DNA from 3 places in the Mesorhizobium sp. B1-1-5 genome. Region 1 is predicted to be linked to each of the others. Evidence: predicted binding sites of a transcription regulator. Region 1 holds the regulator's gene; each other region holds the start of a gene.
The links. The regulator LexA, encoded in region 1, represses DNA repair genes until DNA is damaged. The targets are predictions, from matches to a motif close to TGTTCNNNNTGTGTTCNG.

Region 1 (5,508 bases):
CTCGACTTCTGGAAGATCGCCATGCGCCCCGGCAAACCGCTGATGTTTGGCCGGCTTGGCAATGTCCGCTGCATCGGCCTGCCCGGCAATCCGGTGGCAAGCATTGTCTGCTCGCAACTCTTCCTGAAGCCGCTGCTCGCCCGGCTCGGCGGCCGCGATCATCGGCAGGATATGCGAACGGCTCGGCTTGGCACCGCGATGCGGGCCAACGACCTCAGGCAGGACTATGTGCGCGCCGTCGTGCGCGAGGACACCGGCACCCTGGTCGCGACGCCTTTCGGCATCCAGGACTCCTCTATGCTGCGGATGCTCGCCGACGCCGACGGTCTGATCGTGCGCGAACCCTTTGCGCCGGCCGCGGAAGCCGGCGCTGAATGCAGCGTGCTCATGCTGCGCTAGGCGCCGACGAAGTCGATCGTCCAGACGTCGACGAAGTCGATCATAACCCTTATTCGTCGACCAACGTACGGGTCAGGGGATGATCCGGGTCGGCGAGACCATCGACAATATTGAAATGATGTCGGTCCGGCTCGACCACTGAACGTGTGGCGGCGCCGAGCCCTGTCCAGACGTTGGCGAGCAACGCGCTCTGGCGCAGGAATTCCGCACGCTCGCCGCCGCCGGCCCAGCAGGTGATGCAGGCTCCCAGTCGAGGCCGCAACAATGCCGGGCTTTCGCTCCGCGCTTCCGGCTCGTCGATGTTCAGGGTCTCGTTCAGCGCTGTGAACATCAGCGGCCGAAGGTCGTGCAGGCCTGAAATCGAAACCACCTGGCGTATGCGCCGCGCCACATCGGATGATAGCGGTGAGGCCGTGGTCATCATTCGGCTGGCGAGATGGCCGCCGGCCGAGTGCCCGGTCAGCATCAGCGGACCATCGACCATGGTCGCCACCTTCTCGATCGCTGCAGCGACCTCGCCGACTATGCCGCCGATCCTGGTCTGCGGGCAAAGCGTGTAGGAGGGCATGGCGACGGCAAAGCCGCGGCCGATCGCGCCTCCAGCCAGATGCGACCAGGAGCTCTTGTCCGACTCCATCCAGTAGCCGCCGTGGATGAACACAACGAGCCCCTTTGGCGCCGCAGACGGGAGAAATAGGTCGAAGCGATTGCGCGGCGCTTCGCCATACACGATATCGAGCCGCGACCTGCCCTCCGCCAGCCGTTGTTCGCGAAACGCCCGCGCCGGTCCATCCCACGCCGCCGGCCAGCGGTCGCCACCCGCGATATTGGCGCCATTTGCGTAGGCGTCATCCCAGTCGACAATACGATGTCCCAGCAACGGTGCCTCCGCGATCAGGTCATTTGTTCGGCATCGCCGATTCAAAGTCAGGTAACGGTTGTTTTGACGGCAAAGCGCGCGTCTTGCCAGATGCCAGTGCGCAGGATGTCCTCCAGCACCTCGACCGCATTCCAGACATCTCGGTAACCGACATAGAGCGGCGTGAAGCCGAAACGAATGGTGGATGGCGCGCGGAAATCGCCGATCACGCCGCGCTCGATCAGGGCGCGCATCACCTGGTAGCCATTTGGATGGGCGAACGATACCTGGCTGCCGCGTTCTGCGCCTGAGCGCGGGCTCTCCAACTCAAGACCGAAGCCGCCGCATCTGGCCTCGACAAGCCGAATGAACAGGTCCGTCAGCGCGACGCTTTTTCCACGCACGGCTGTCATGTCGACGTCGTTCCAGATATCCAGCGCGCCTTTCAGCGCGCGCATCGACAGCACCGGCTGCGTTCCGCACAGGAACCGCCGGATCCCCGTGCCGGCGGCATAGCCCTGCTCGAATGCGAAAGGCCGGGCATGGCTCCACCAGCCGCTGAGCGGCTGGCGAATGTCGCGGTGGTGGCGGTTCGCGGCGTAGATGAAGGCCGGCGAGCCCGGCCCGCCATTGAGATATTTGTAGGTGCAGCCGACAGCGAAATCGGCATTCGAGCCGTCGAGATCCACCGGCAGCGCACCCGCCGTGTGGCAGAGGTCCCACACGATCAACGCCCCGGCTTCATGGGCCTTGCGGGTGAGCGCCGCCATGTCGCGCAGCCGGCCGGATTTGTAGTTGACGTGGTTGACCAGGATGACGGCGACGCGATCGTCGACCAGTTCCTCAATCGTCGGGGCATCGGCGCCTTCGAGCCGCAGCACCGTGCCGGGCCGCGTCGATGCGACCCCTTCCGCCATGTAGAGGTCGGTCGGAAAGCTGTCGGCCTCGGCAACGATCACCGAACGCTCGGGCCGCATTGCAAGTGCCGCATGCAGGACCTTGTAGATATTGATCGAGGTCGTGTCGCAAACGACCGTCTGGCCGGGTTTCGCGCCGATCAGGCGCCCGAGCTGGTCGCCCAGCTCGATGGGCATATCGAACCAGTCGGCGGTGTTCCAGGCGCGGATGAGATCCCGCGCCCATTCCTGCCTCGCGGCAGTCTCGATCTCGTTGAAGGCGTCGATCGAAGCAGCGCCCAGCGAATTGCCGTCGAGGTATATGACGCCTTCCGGCAAGACGAAGCGATCGCGTGTGGCGCGCAGCGGATCCGCGGCATCCATCGCCTCGACTTCGGCGAAATCAGGAATTCCCCTCATTGTGCTGCCGCCTCCATTTCGATCTGGCCAAGGGGGTTGTCTCACCACCGTCGGCGACAGGGCAAGAACCTTTGGTCCTATGTTAGCTGGTCCATAGACGGCGAAGACCCTGGATCGGAACCATTGCTAAGGTTGGCACGGTGCGGCACGCTTGCGCAGAAACCGACGTGATCCCATCCACGGCTTCGTGATGGTGTCGGCTCTTGATTCAGCTTAAGGAGGCTCCAAATCCGAGCGGAATCAACGCCCCTACCCCAGCCGGGACGGCCAAGGCATCACCGGATGCGACATCGTTTCGGCCGCCTTAACAAATTCACTAAACTTTAAACGGTTGCGGAACACAACTGGAACAGATAGTGTTTGTTCTGGGTTTGTTTTTCTGATTCTGGTTTCAGAACCCGTGGGGGCCGCCGATGCTGACGCGCAAACAACATGAACTCCTGATGTTCATCCATGAACGCCTGAAGGAGAGCGGAATTCCTCCATCATTCGATGAGATGAAGGAGGCGCTCGACCTTGCCTCCAAGTCCGGCATCCACCGGCTGATCACGGCGCTGGAAGAACGCGGCTTCATTCGCCGGCTGCCGAACCGGGCGCGCGCGCTGGAAGTGCTGCGCCTGCCCGACTCGATCGCGCCAGGCCTTAATGCCGCGAAGAAGTTTTCGCCGAGCGTCATCCAGGGCGGCCAAGGCAATCTCAATCGCCAGGTCAAGCCGGCGACGCCATCGCGCACCCCGACGCCAAGCAATGACGACGAGGCCGCGGCGGCCGTATCCATTCCGGTGATGGGCCGCATCGCCGCCGGCGTGCCGATTGACGCCATCCAGCACCAGACGCATTCGATCTCGGTGCCGCCGGACATGATCATGGGCGGCGAGCATTATGCGTTGGAGGTCAAGGGCGACTCGATGATCGAGGCCGGGATCTTCGACGGCGATACCGTCATCATCCGCAATGCCAACACGGCAAGCCCGGGCGAGATCGTGGTGGCGCTCGTCGACGATGAGGAGGCAACCTTGAAGCGTTTCCGCCGCAAGGGTGCCTCGATCGCGCTCGAAGCCGCCAACCCGGCCTATGAGACCCGGATCTTTGGACCGGACCGGGTCAAGGTTCAGGGCAAGCTCGTGGGACTTATTCGCCGCTATTGAGCAGAACTGCTCGCCGTCTTCGCCCGGACGACAATCTATTGGGCCGGTGCGGCGGCTGGTTTTCCGGCTGCTTATAGGGCGCCAGTCCCCTCGCCTCGCGCGTGTATTTCCGCTGCTCGTGCCAGGGTCGGTATGGTTCTACGACCGCGTAGCGGACGGTTGGCCGCGCGGTTGCCGATTGCGGATCGAAGAAGACGGCGGCGCTGCCGTCGCGCGCCAGCTGCCGCTTGGTGACGACGAGCACACGCGGATCGCGGCATGGGTTATAGGCCGTGGCGTCGTTGATGACGATGAGGTCGGCGAAACCGCAGGCCGGCCGGGCGGCGTCGCGGGTCTCGGCGAGCGCGACGATCGCGCCGGAAGGATGCCGGCCGATGCAGAGATCGCCGGTGCAATAGAAGGGCGAGCCGGGTGGCAGGTCGACGGGATCGGCAATGTCCAGCGTATCTTTGGCGAACCTTTCCGGCGGCACGATATCCTCGGCTTTCAGCGCCCGTTTCCAGTTGTCGGTAGTGAACTCGTTGGAGCGTTCGCGATTGACGGCAAGCTCGCCGCCGCCGATCGGCATCGCCACCAGATGCGCGTCCTCGGAAATGAGCACATCCGGTGTGCGGACGTGCGGAATGGCCAGCAGCGCGGCGAGCGCGAAGGGAACGGCGGCAAGCCTCAGCCAGGTGGTGGCCATTGTCGCGACGACCAGCGCGACCGTCGCCAGCAGCACCGACTGGATCGAGATCAGCCCGACGGCATCGACAGGCGAGCGCTCGGAAATCCATGCCGAGATGGCGATCATCGCCGTCAGCCCCTTGCCCATCACATAGAGGAGCGGACCGTCGAAGCCGAAGGGCATGGCCAGCGCGCTCAGCACGGCGAACGGCATGACGATCAGCGAGACGATCGGCATGACCGCCAGATTGGCAAGCAGGCTGAGCGGCGACACCCGCTGGAAGTGCCAGATGGCAAACAGCAATGTCGCGCTGCCCGCGATGAGCGACGTCACGGCGGCGCCGCCCACGCCAACCACCAGTTTTCGCGACAGGAACCCGAGGAACGAACGCTTTGCCGGCGGCGCGGTCGTTTTGCCGGCGCGATAATCGGCAAAGCCGGCATAGGCGCCGACCAGGGCGGCGGTGGCGGCGAAGGACATCTGGAAGCTCGGGCCAACCACTTCGTGCGGCGAGACAAGGATCACGGCGATGGCAGAGATCGCCAGGTTGCGCATTGTCAGCGCCGCGCGGTCGAAGAGCACGGCGGCGAGCATCACGGCCAGCATGATGAAGCTTCGCTCGGCCGCCACCACGATGCCGGAGATGATGAGGTAGGCGGCGATCGAGATGAGTGCGATCCCGGCGGCGTATTTCTTCACCGGCCGCCGCGACGAGAAATCCGGAAACAGCGCGAAGGCGCCGCGCAAAAGCACCATGATCGTGCCGGCAACCAGCGCCATATGCAGGCCGGAGATCGAAATGATGTGGTAGATGCCGGTCCGTCGCATCGACTCGTTGATTTCGTCCGGAATGCCGGCACGAACGCCGACGATCAGCGCCGCTGCGATCTCACCCTCGGAACCACCGATGCTGCTCCTGATGTGGTCGGCAATCCCCTCGCGAGCGTTTTCTATGGCCGATGCCACGCGCGCGCCGAAAGGCACCTCCGTTGGAACTGTCTGGGTCGACGCGACAAGTTTCGGATCGCCCAGGAAAAAGCCACTGGCGCCGATGCCGGCAAAATAGCTGTCGAAGGAAAAGTCGTAGCTGTCCGGCCGAACCGGACCTGTCGGCGGCAG
Region 2 (5,508 bases), on a different contig from region 1:
GCTCGTTCGTCGCCGGCAGGCTGTCGACCCAGCCGGGCAGCACATTGTTCATGCGGATGTTGTCGGCGGCATAAGTGTCGGCGAAGATCTTGGTGTAGGCGGCAAGCCCGGCGCGCGCCACGGCCGACGTCGGGAACATCGCGCTCGGCTCGAAGGCCCAGGCGGTCGAGATATTGATGATAACGCCACCCTTCTGCTTCTGCATCACCGGCGTCACCAGCCGGGTCGGGCGCACGGCGTTGAGGAAATAGGTGTCGATGCCCTTGTGCCAGTCCTCGTCGCTGATCTCGATGATCTGCGCGCGCGGCCCGTGGCCGGCGCTGTTGACCAGCACGTCGATGCGGCCCCAGCGTTCCACCGCCCCGTCGGTAAGGCGCTTCAGATCCTCATTCGACTGGTTGGAGCCGGTGACGCCGAAGCCGCCGAGTTCCTTGCCCAGCGCTTCGCCTTTGCCGGAAGAGGACAGCACGCCGACCTTGAATCCGTCCGCCGCCAGGCGCTTGGCCGCCGCGGCCCCCATGCCGCTGCCGCCAGCCGTCACCAAAGCTACTTTCTCGCCTGCCATGTCCTGATCCATTCCTTGCTGAAAGCGCTCTGTTAGCACGAAGCAGTGCGGGGCACGAACCGGATTGGATTGCGCCAAGGCGATTGATAATTGGCGAAGGCGGCGGAACTGCCAATCTCGAGCACCCTCAAACCTTGAAGCCACTCATCACCATCCTCGACACTCGCGCGCAGCGGCCGGGCTTCACGTCGCCCGCTTTCAGCGGCACGCCCTTGCCCGCAGCCACCGCCGGCTCGTACCAGCCCCGCAGCGCCTGGTCGGCGGCGCAATAGCCCCAGTTCACCAGGTCGACCGTCTCTTCGCTGCCCAGGAAATGGAGCGAGGTGCCGATATCGGCAGGCGCGGCGGCGGCGGTCTGCACGAAGCTCGGCTCGGTCGTGTCGGGTTTGCTGGCGATCGACCAGAAGACGCCGCGCGTCGCCGCATAGCCGGGCCGGGTCGCGTCGTTGGCCAGGCCGCGATCGTCGGCGTCCTTGGCTGCCTGGAAGCGCGCCACCAGATCCCGGCGCCTGAGCGAGCGCACCTGATTGTCGGTGGTGTCGAGCACGCGCTTCAGTTGCGATAACCAGTTCCGGTAGCCCGCGCTCGAAGCCTGCCAGGGCGCGCCGGCGTCGCTGACCAGAAGCCAGCGGCAGCGTCTCAGCGCCGGCTCGATGCCGTGATTGTCATAGACGCCGCCATCGGTGAGCACGGCGCGCCGCGGCGGCACCGGCGGGCCGACAGAGGGGTCGAGCTTGTCGTTCTTCCACGCGAAGGGCGTGAGGTCGAGCCGCAGCGGCGACAGGAAAGGCGGGAAGGCCGAGGAGGCGGCAATCGCGAGAGCCACCGGCAGGTCGGCCTGGTAGGCGACGCCGATGCGGTAGTCGGCGATGTAGCGCCGCGACAGCCGGAACAGCGAGCCGGTGCCGAGATTGCTGGAGCAGAACACGAACCAGGGTTTTTCCGGCAGGCTCTTCAACATCGGCCTCGAGCCGGCGAACAGGTGTTTCTCGTAGCAGGCGGCGACTTCGCGCGCCGCGCTCGAAAACGGGTTGAGCAGGCCTTTGAAGATCGCCGGCGCGTCGAGGAAGACTTGCGAGAACTCCAGGATCCTGTCCAGATAGATATCGAAATTGGCGGCGACACCGTCGACGAAGGCGAAACGCGGCCAAAGCACCGCCAGCAGCCCGGCGGCGATCGAGCCGCCCGAGACCGAGCTTACCATGTCGAGTTTCTGGAGCAGCCCGGCCTCGTTGAGGCGGCATAGCGCGCCGGCATGAAACAGCATGGCGCGGTAGCCGCCACCCGAAAGGCAGAGGCCGAGATCGTATCGCTCGGGCGCGCCGCCATCCGCGTCCGGTGGTGATCCAGCCGCAATCGGCTCCATCGCGGCCCCCTTTGCCTCTCCGGCGTCCTTAAGCCTGGCTTTGGGCAATCGAGCCCAGCACCGACGTTCTTGCAAGTGGGGGAACGCGTAACTTCACAGATTGGAAATCGGCCCGCGCCGACGGATGGGAGGTTATCCGAAGCGGTTGGTACGTAGCGCACGGACGGCGCGTAGGCTTTCGCCAATCTCCAATGCCGCCAGCGGAGATGCCTCAGCCACTCACAGCTCCTTCTCGGCCAATTCCCTAAACCCGTCCGGCACCGAGCGCGGGCCTTCCAGCGCCACCGTGCCATAGCCGACCGCTTCCTTGCCAAAGCGCTGGCGGATCTTGTCCACCGCCCGGTCGGCGCCGAAGCGCGCGAGACCTTTGCGGCTGCCGGGCCTCAGCTTCTCGTCCGCCAGCCCGAGCGGCAGTTCGAGCTGCAGCTCGGCATGCTCCTCCAGATGCGAGACGGAGATGGCGAGCAGCGAGATGTCCTTCTCGCCCGGATGGACGGCAAGCACGCCGCGCACCAGTTCCTCAGCGATCTCCGCCAGCATCGCGGTCGCCTGGATCGGCTGGTCGAGCGTGATCGAGCGGCTCACTGCGCGCAGATCGGCGAAGCGAACCCGCACCGTCACCGTGCGCCCGGGCCGGTCCTTGGCGCGCAACCGGCTGGCGACGCGGTCGGCCAGATGCAGCAGCGTCGGCACGAAGACGCGCTGCACGGCCGGCTTCCTGCCGAGCGCCGATTGCGCGCCGGCCGAATGCGCGCGGCGGTGTGTCTCGAGTTTTCGCGGGTCGCGGTTCCAGGCGAGCGCGGCAAGCTTCTGGCCGGCGGCGTGGCCGATCAGCCGCTCCAGCGCGCCGCTATGGGTGCGCGCCAGCTGCCCGATCGTCTCGACGCCGATCTCGGCCAGCCTGGCCTTGGTCGCCGGGCCGACACCCCACATCAGCGTGACAGGCAGGTCGTGCAGGAAGGCGAGCTCGCTGCAGGGCTCGACCACCACCAGCCCGTCGGGCTTGGCCACCTGCGAGGCGATCTTGGCCAGATGCTTCGTCCGCGCCACGCCGATCGAGATCGGCAGACCGAGCTCGGCCTTCACCCGCTCGCGGATTTTTCGCGCGATCTCTTGCGGCGATCCGAACAGATGCGTGCAGCCGGCGACGTCGGCAAAAGCCTCGTCGATCGAGATGCGCTCGACCGCCGGCGTGAAATCGTCGAGCACCTTGATCGCGGCGTCGCCGAGGCGCTGGTACTCGGAAAAATGACCGCCGACGAAGATGAGCTGAGGGCAGAGCTCGCGCGCTTTGCGGCCCGGCATGCCGCCGCGCACGCCAAAAATTTTCGCCTCATAGGAGGCCGCCAGCACCACGCCTCCGCCGACGGCGATCGGCTTGCCACGCAATGACGGATCGAGCAGCTGCTCGACCGAGGCGTAGAAGGCGTCGAGGTCGGCATGCAGGATGGTGGCGGCCGCGGCGGTGTTCGTGGCGGCCATCGCGCGCTCCCATGGCCATTTGTGTGGCATTGCAGCATTAGCTGCGTCTTTTGTAAGGGGAATTAACGGAACATAAAGAGAACAAAAGAAGCTCTCTGTCAAGCCACCACGCTTGGCCGTGCAGGTTTCCACAACTGGGGGCGCAGCCACAGATAGAACGCCGGTTGTGCGCGTGACCTTTGCGCGGGAGACGCCGCCGCAGGCTGAGGAGGGATCGCCTCGCGAGGCGATCCCTCCTTCGCTTCTGAACGTAAATTGCGACTGTCTGCGCTATGCCGGCTTGGCGTATTGTTCGGCGCTCAGCACCTCGATGCATTGGAACGGCTGGTTGCCTTCCACCCAGGCGTCGTGGCCGGGCGGGATGGTGTAGGAAGTGCCGGCCTCGATGGTCTTTTGCGTGCCGTCGGTCATCCGTATGGTGATCGAGCCGGACACGGCATAGCCGACATGCGAGACTTGGCAGCTGTCGGTCTTGACCACCGGCTTCACGCATTCGGACCATTTCCAGCCCGGCTGCATGTTCATCCGCCCGAGCGTATAGCCCGGCAGCCGCACGATCTCGACACGCGTCTTGGCGGGCGCGCGGACCTCGTCGGGATTGTTGTGCGATTTGGATTCGAGTTTCGTCACCTTCATTGCAACTTCGGCCATGGTATCCCTCCCATGTGTGAAGCGGCGCCTGACGTTGCGATCGTCGGCGACCGCCAGTGTATTCATAAGCCTTATTATGAGTGATTGCTAATTAATTGAGGCGACCGCGAGCTCAGCCGAACGCTTGGGCATTGTCGTGCAAGGTGGATGTTCCGACCCTCGGGCGACGGTCCCGGGCCAGCTTCGGACCGAAGTCCCATCGTACGAGCGCAGAGGCCCGACACGCCTATTTTCAGGAAACAACGACGGCACCAAAATCATTGGCTAGCAAGCCGCCGGACAAAGTCCCTTCATCGGCGGTTGACCACGGCGTGCCCGCTATTCCTGCGATATGGCGGGCACGCCTTTCCCTGAAACCGCTCCTGGAGTTGCCGGCCGTGCAACCTGGTAAGATGATCGCCAATCTGTTTGCCGCGCTGCTTCTGGCCGGCCTGGTCGGCGGCGTCTTCTTCGTCTTCGGCAGGCCGCTCTGGCCCGAGCGCCAGGCCCGTATGGTGATCCTTCTTCCGATCGATACGATTGCCACCGGATCGCTGCGCCGAGCCTGCCTCGAGCCATGCCTGCCGGCCCGCTTCGATCTCAAGCGCGCGCCCGCCAGGCCGCGCGGATGAAACCGGGCGCGGGAACCAGTCCGCGCCCCGGGCCGTTGACGGAACGAAGGGATGGCGCTGGCGGAGGCCGCCATGGACAATTTCGACCTCATCGATCTTCTGTGCGTCATCGACGCCTGCGTGAGCGACCGTTCGGCCGGCCGTATCGTGCCGATGTCGAGGGCCGTCGAGGAGTTGCGCGTCCTGACCGGCGATTTCGTCTCGTCGGATGAGGACGCGGCCAACGCCTTGACGCAGGTCGCGCTCAAGCGCGGCTGCGCCGTGCTCTTCGACGAGCGAGCGGGCGCGGATATTGTCGGCTAGGCGCAATCTCCTCCTCCTGGCGGAGGAGGTTGGCGCTCATTTCGCCAAGGTGATCATCCGGCCCGCATACGCCGTCCGGCCTCCGAGTTCGGCCGTGCAATCCGATTTCACGGCCGAGTTCCCCGTCATCGAGATGGTATCGCCGACCAGCCGCAGGCAACTGCCCTGGGCGTTCATGTCCGAATTTCCGGCATAGGTGATGACGGCGTCCGGGGCGTAGATGAAGCCGCTGACCACGGAGCCCGATCCGCCGTTCAGCGTCAGCGCCTGTGTGTTGCCGCGAGCCTGGTAGATGGCGATTCCGGCGTAGGGGCCGCTGGTGGGCGGCGACAGGTTCACCTGCTCGTTGGCGTTGATATAGAGTTGTGAGTTCTCCATCAGGAAGATCGTCACGCCCTGGCCGCTCAGGCTGCCGTTGCCGCCCGGCTTTATGGTGACGTTGCGCATGATATAGGTGCCCGGATTGAGGGTGATCTTTCCCGACAAGGTCTTGTCGCAATAGGTGCCCGGCGAGAGCGTCACCGTTTTGC
Region 3 (5,508 bases), on a different contig from region 1:
TTCCAGAGCGAACCCGCCAACGGACAGCTGAAATTCAGCCCTGCATTCAACCGGTAGAACGGATTCAAAGCTGAGGGGATTAGATTCTGCCCTATAAAGCTTTGGCGATCTCCGCCGCCAGCCGCGCATTGTTCTCGACCAGCGCGATGTTGGTCTTGAGGCTGCGGCCGCCTGTCAGCTCAAGGATCTTCGACAAAAGGAACGGCGTCACCGCCTTGCCGGTGACGTTTTGCGCCTCGGCCGCTTTTTGCGCGGCCTGGATATAGCCGTCCATCTCGGCGGCCGGGATTTCGTCATTCTGCGGCACCGGGTTGGCGACGAGGATGCCGCCGCCCAAGCCCAGCGCCTGACGCGTACGGTAGAAATGCGCGATGTCTTCCGGCGCATGAAGGGTCAGCGGCGCGCGGAAGGGCGACTGCCTCGACCAGAAGGCGGGCATCGTCTCGCAGCCATGGCCGATGACCGGCACGCCGCGCGTTTCCAGCACTTCCAGCGTCTTTTCGATGTCGAGGATCGCCTTGGCGCCGGCCGAGACGACGATGACCGGCGTGCGTGCCAGCTCGTCGAGGTCGGCCGAGATATCGAAGCTTTTCTCAGCGCCCTTGTGGACGCCGCCGATGCCGCCGGTGGCGAACACTTTTATGCCGGCCATATGCGCGGCGATCATGGTCGCCGCAACCGTGGTGCCGCCGGTGCGCGTTTGAGCGACCGCGAAACCGAGATCGGCGCGCGACAGCTTCATGGCATCGCCCGTCATGGCAAGCGATTCGCGCTCGCCGTCGGAGAGGCCGATCTTGATGCGGCCCTCGACCACGGCGATCGTCGCCGGTACCGCGCCGCCATCGATGATGATCTGCTCGATCTTGGCGGCCATGGCGCCGTTGTCGGGGTAGGGCATGCCGTGGGTGATGATGGTGCTTTCCAGCGCCACCACGGGCCGGCCGGCGGCAAGCGCCTCCGCCACGGGCGGATGGATGTCGACAAAGGGGCGGGCGGTGTCAGGCGTCATGGCTGTCTCCGATCCGAGGGATTGCTCCGGCAGTGGTGGCCCTATGCCACTTCCCGCGGCTCCGGCACAAGGGCAAGCGCCTGCGTGAAGGTGGTGATCGTGAAGGACGGCACGGCCTGCGGGCTCTCTATGGCGAGCATTGCCGCGGCAAGGCCTTCGCGTAGTGCTGCGCGCAGTGGCAGGCCGCGCAGCAAGGCGGCGACGGTTGCGCCGGTCAAGGCGTCGCCGGCGCCGGTCACGTCGGCCACCTTGCGCGGCGCGGGCGGGTCGATCTCGAAGATGCCGGTGTCGTCGAAGCCTAGCACCGGAGCGCTGCCGGACGTGACCACGCCGGCATTCAGGCCAGCGCGCCTGAGCGCGTCGACAAGGGTCTTGCCGGATGGCTCGGCGCCGACCAGCGCGGCGGCCTCGCGACGGTTCATGAAGAGCAGCGACAGACGGTCGAGCAGCGGCGCCAGGCGGACGACCTTGGCCGGCGAGACGGCTATGGCGAAGACCGGCCGGCCCCCGGCAAGCGCCAGCAGGCGCTCCAGCGCCGCCGTCGGCAGGTTGGCGTCGCACATGATGGCGTCGGCGGCGGCGATCGCCTCGCGCACCTTGGCGCGCCTTATTTGCTTGGGGAAGGCAAGGTCGTAGAGCGCCATGTCGGCAAGCCCGACGATCAACTCGCCTTCGGCATCGATCAGCGCCGTGTAGCTCGGCGTCGTGCGGTCGAGGAACACCACCGAAAGGTCGGTTATCCCGGCGTTGTCGATCGCCGAGGCGACCGTGTCCGCCGCAGCGTCGCCGCCACGCACCGAGATCAGCGAGGCCGACACGCCGCGCTTCACCACGCTGCGCAGCGCGTTGAAAACCACGCCGCCGACGTCCTCGCGCATGATGCCGGGATTCGAAGCCGCGGGCACATAGATGCCCGAGACCTGGCCGCGCCGGTCGATATGGGCGCCGCCAAGCGCCAGGATTGTTGGGGATGTCGGCATTTCGGGTCGGTGACTTTCGTTGGTCGCGCGGCTGCGCACACTAGAGCGGTTCAGCGTTTCACGGAATCGCCGAACTGCCCTAAGTCTTTATCCCGGACGGAAAACCGCTACGCACTTTTCCTGCAATTGGTCTAGGTTTCCTCAGGTCGCCCTGCAATCGGGGTCGCGATTCGGACGGCCGGATATCGAAATCTCTTCTGGACCGGTGGCTGCACCCTGTACCAGCCTTGGTGAGACAAAAATAGAACAAATCCAGATATTGATTATTTTTCAGATATTTGTTGCCCCTTGCCAAATGAGAACAAAAAAGGTACAAAACAAGCAGGGATCACGGATTGTCCGGCCTTCATTGACGACCAAGGGGTGATGTATCATGGCTCAGAATTCTTTGCGGCTTGTAGAGGATAAGGCAGTGGACAAATCAAAGGCTCTGGACGCGGCGCTGTCGCAAATCGAGCGCGCGTTCGGCAAGGGCTCGATCATGCGGCTCGGCGCCAACGAGCAGGTGGTCGAGATCGAAACCGTGCCGACCGGCTCGCTCGGCCTCGACATCGCGCTCGGCGTCGGCGGCCTGCCGCGCGGCCGCATCATCGAGATTTACGGGCCGGAAAGCTCGGGCAAGACGACGCTGGCGCTGCACACGGTTGCGGAAGCCCAGAAGAAGGGCGGCATCTGCGCCTTCGTCGATGCCGAGCACGCGCTCGATCCGGTCTATGCCCGCAAGCTTGGCGTCGACCTCGAGAACCTTTTGATCTCGCAGCCCGACACCGGCGAGCAGGCGCTGGAGATCTGCGACACGCTGGTGCGTTCGGGCGCCATCGACGTGCTGGTCGTCGACTCGGTGGCGGCACTGACGCCGCGCGCTGAAATCGAAGGCGAGATGGGCGATTCGCTGCCCGGTCTTCAGGCTCGCCTGATGAGCCAGGCGCTGCGCAAGCTGACCGCCTCGATCTCGCGTTCCAACACCATGGTCATCTTCATCAACCAGATCCGCATGAAGATCGGCGTCATGTTCGGCTCGCCCGAGACGACCACCGGCGGCAACGCGCTGAAATTCTACGCCTCGGTGCGCCTCGACATCCGCCGCATCGGCTCGGTCAAGGACCGCGACGAGGTCGTCGGCAACCAGACCCGCGTCAAGGTGGTGAAGAACAAGCTGGCCCCGCCCTTCAAGGTGGTCGAGTTCGACATCATGTATGGCGAGGGCGTGTCGAAGACCGGCGAGCTGATCGATCTCGGCGTCAAGGCCGGCGTCATCGAGAAGTCGGGCGCCTGGTTCTCCTACAATTCCCAGCGCCTCGGCCAGGGTCGCGAGAACGCAAAACTGTTCCTGCGCGACAATCCCGACACGGCGCGTGAGGTCGAGCTTGCATTGCGCCAGAATGCCGGGCTGATCGCCGAGAAATTCCTTGAGAATGGCGGCTCGGAAGGCGGCGACGACGGTTTCGAGGACGAAGCCGGCGCCCTGTAAAGTGCGTTTACGCCTGGGATTTTGGGCTCTGCGCGACCCGAGGGCGGCCGAGGATAGTTGGTTGGCTTAGCCGGAGTTCGGCCACAATCCTGGTTTATCGTCTTATGCTTATGTAATCGAGTTCTTGTATTGCGTAACCCGAACCGCCGGCCTTCGTGCCGGCGGTTTTGCGTTTCGCGGGCAGCGCTGAGCCGCCGCTCGTCGGCCGATTGGCCGCGCTGCAATGAATTCAGCAATGCGCTTTGGTCCATGCTTGTGCATGTCGTTTTCCCAAAACCGCTTGCGCAGTTTTGAGCGACACGCCTGTTTTGCGTGTTTCTGGACAGGCTCAAGAGCTATCGCTAAAAGGCCAATCTATCTTCTGAAACACCAAAGCCCATTTGCCGCCGGCCGGGCCGGCGGTTCTTGCGAAAAAGGCAGTATGCAATGAGTGGCGTGAACGACATCCGGTCGACATTCCTCGACTACTTCCGCAAGGAGGGCCACGAGATCGTCGCCTCCAGCCCGCTGGTGCCGCGCAACGATCCGACGCTGATGTTCACCAACGCCGGCATGGTGCAGTTCAAGAACGTCTTCACGGGCCTGGAGAAGCGTCCCTATTCGCGGGCCTCTACCGCGCAAAAGAGCGTGCGCGCCGGCGGCAAGCACAACGACCTCGACAATGTCGGCTACACCGCGCGCCATCTGACCTTCTTCGAGATGCTCGGCAATTTCTCGTTCGGCGACTATTTCAAGGAGCGCGCGATCGAGCTTGCGTGGAACCTGATCACCAAGGGTTTCGGCCTCAAGAAGGACAAGCTGCTCGTCACCGTCTACCATACCGACGACGAGGCGGCGGCTTACTGGAAGAAGATCGCCGGCTTCTCGGACGATCGCATCATCCGGATTCCTACCTCGGATAATTTCTGGGCGATGGGCGACACCGGCCCCTGCGGCCCGTGCTCGGAAATCTTCATCGATCGCGGCGAGCATATCTGGGGCGGACCGCCCGGCAGCCCGGAAGAGGATGGCGACCGGTTCCTGGAATTCTGGAACCTGGTGTTCATGCAATACGAGCAGGTGACCAAGGATGAGCGCGTCGACCTGCCGCGTCCCTCGATCGACACCGGCATGGGCCTGGAGCGCATGGCCTCTATCCTGCAGGGCGTCGAAAGCGTCTTCGAGACCGACCTGTTCAAGCATCTGATCGACGCTGCGTCCTCCGCGCTCGGCCAGGGGCCAAGCCAGGAGAACGTCGGGTCGTACCGCGTCATCGCGGATCATCTGCGCTCGTCCTCGTTCCTGGTGGCCGACGGCGTGCTGCCGTCGAATGAGGGGCGCGGCTATGTGCTGCGCCGCATCATGCGCCGTGCCATGCGCCACGCGCAGCTGCTGGGCGCCAAGGAGCCGCTGATGTGGCAGCTGGTGCCGTCGCTGGTGCGCGAGATGGGCCAGGCCTATCCCGAGCTGGTGCGCGGCGAGGCGCTGATCACCGAAACGCTGAAGCTTGAGGAAAGACGCTTCCGCAAGACGCTGGTGCGCGGCCTCGGCCTGCTTTCGGACGCGACCGAGACGCTCAAAGCCGGCGACATGCTGGACGGCGAGACGGCCTTCAAGCTCTACGATACCTATGGCTTCCCGCTCGATCTGACCCAGGATGCGCTGCGCCAGCGCAGCATCTCGGTCGATATCGCCGGCTTCACCGACGCGATGGAGCGGCAAAAGGCCGAGGCGCGCGCGCATTGGGCTGGCTCGGGCGAAGCCGCGACCGAGACGGTGTGGTTCTCCGTGCGCGAAAAGACCGGCGCGACCGAATTCCTCGGCTATGAGACTGAAGCTGCGGAAGGCATCGTCCAGGCCCTGGTCAAGGACGGCAAGACCATCGACAGCGCGAGCCAGGGCGATGCGGTCGCCGTGGTCGTCAACCAGACGCCGTTCTACGGCGAATCCGGCGGCCAGATGGGCGACACCGGCGTGATTTCCGGCGAGGGTTTTTCAATCGAGATCTCGGACACGCAGAAGAAGGCCGATGGTTTGTTCGTGCATCTCGGCAAGGTGGCCAAAGGCAC

Region 2: the regulator LexA is predicted to act here: its motif matches at 3,480-3,497, upstream of dinB (DNA polymerase IV).
Region 3: the regulator LexA is predicted to act here: its motif matches at 2,287-2,304, upstream of recA (recombinase RecA).

The regions. Positions count from the first base shown of each region.
Region 1 covers NZ_VFWS01000121.1:3,764-9,271, reverse strand. Annotated here, with positions in the region: gene glp (gephyrin-like molybdotransferase Glp) at 1-399, shown strand, start outside; gene FJ980_RS25150 (alpha/beta hydrolase) at 449-1,279, opposite strand; gene kynU (kynureninase) at 1,327-2,574, opposite strand; gene lexA (transcriptional repressor LexA) at 2,988-3,722, shown strand; gene FJ980_RS25135 (ComEC/Rec2 family competence protein) at 3,706-5,508, opposite strand, start outside.
Region 2 covers NZ_VFWS01000006.1:57,220-62,727, reverse strand. Annotated here, with positions in the region: gene FJ980_RS04175 (SDR family oxidoreductase) at 1-565, opposite strand, end outside; gene FJ980_RS04170 (patatin-like phospholipase family protein) at 693-1,931, opposite strand; gene dinB (DNA polymerase IV) at 2,151-3,413, opposite strand; gene FJ980_RS04160 (cupin domain-containing protein) at 3,684-4,064, opposite strand; gene FJ980_RS04155 (polymerase) at 4,442-4,675, shown strand; gene FJ980_RS04150 (hypothetical protein) at 4,727-4,978, shown strand; gene FJ980_RS04145 (TadE/TadG family type IV pilus assembly protein) at 5,015-5,508, opposite strand, start outside.
Region 3 covers NZ_VFWS01000018.1:39,405-44,912, forward strand. Annotated here, with positions in the region: gene FJ980_RS09430 (N-acetyltransferase) at 1-57, shown strand, start outside; gene FJ980_RS09435 (pseudouridine-5'-phosphate glycosidase) at 92-1,009, opposite strand; gene FJ980_RS09440 (carbohydrate kinase family protein) at 1,051-1,989, opposite strand; gene recA (recombinase RecA) at 2,363-3,460, shown strand; gene alaS (alanine--tRNA ligase) at 3,887-5,508, shown strand, end outside.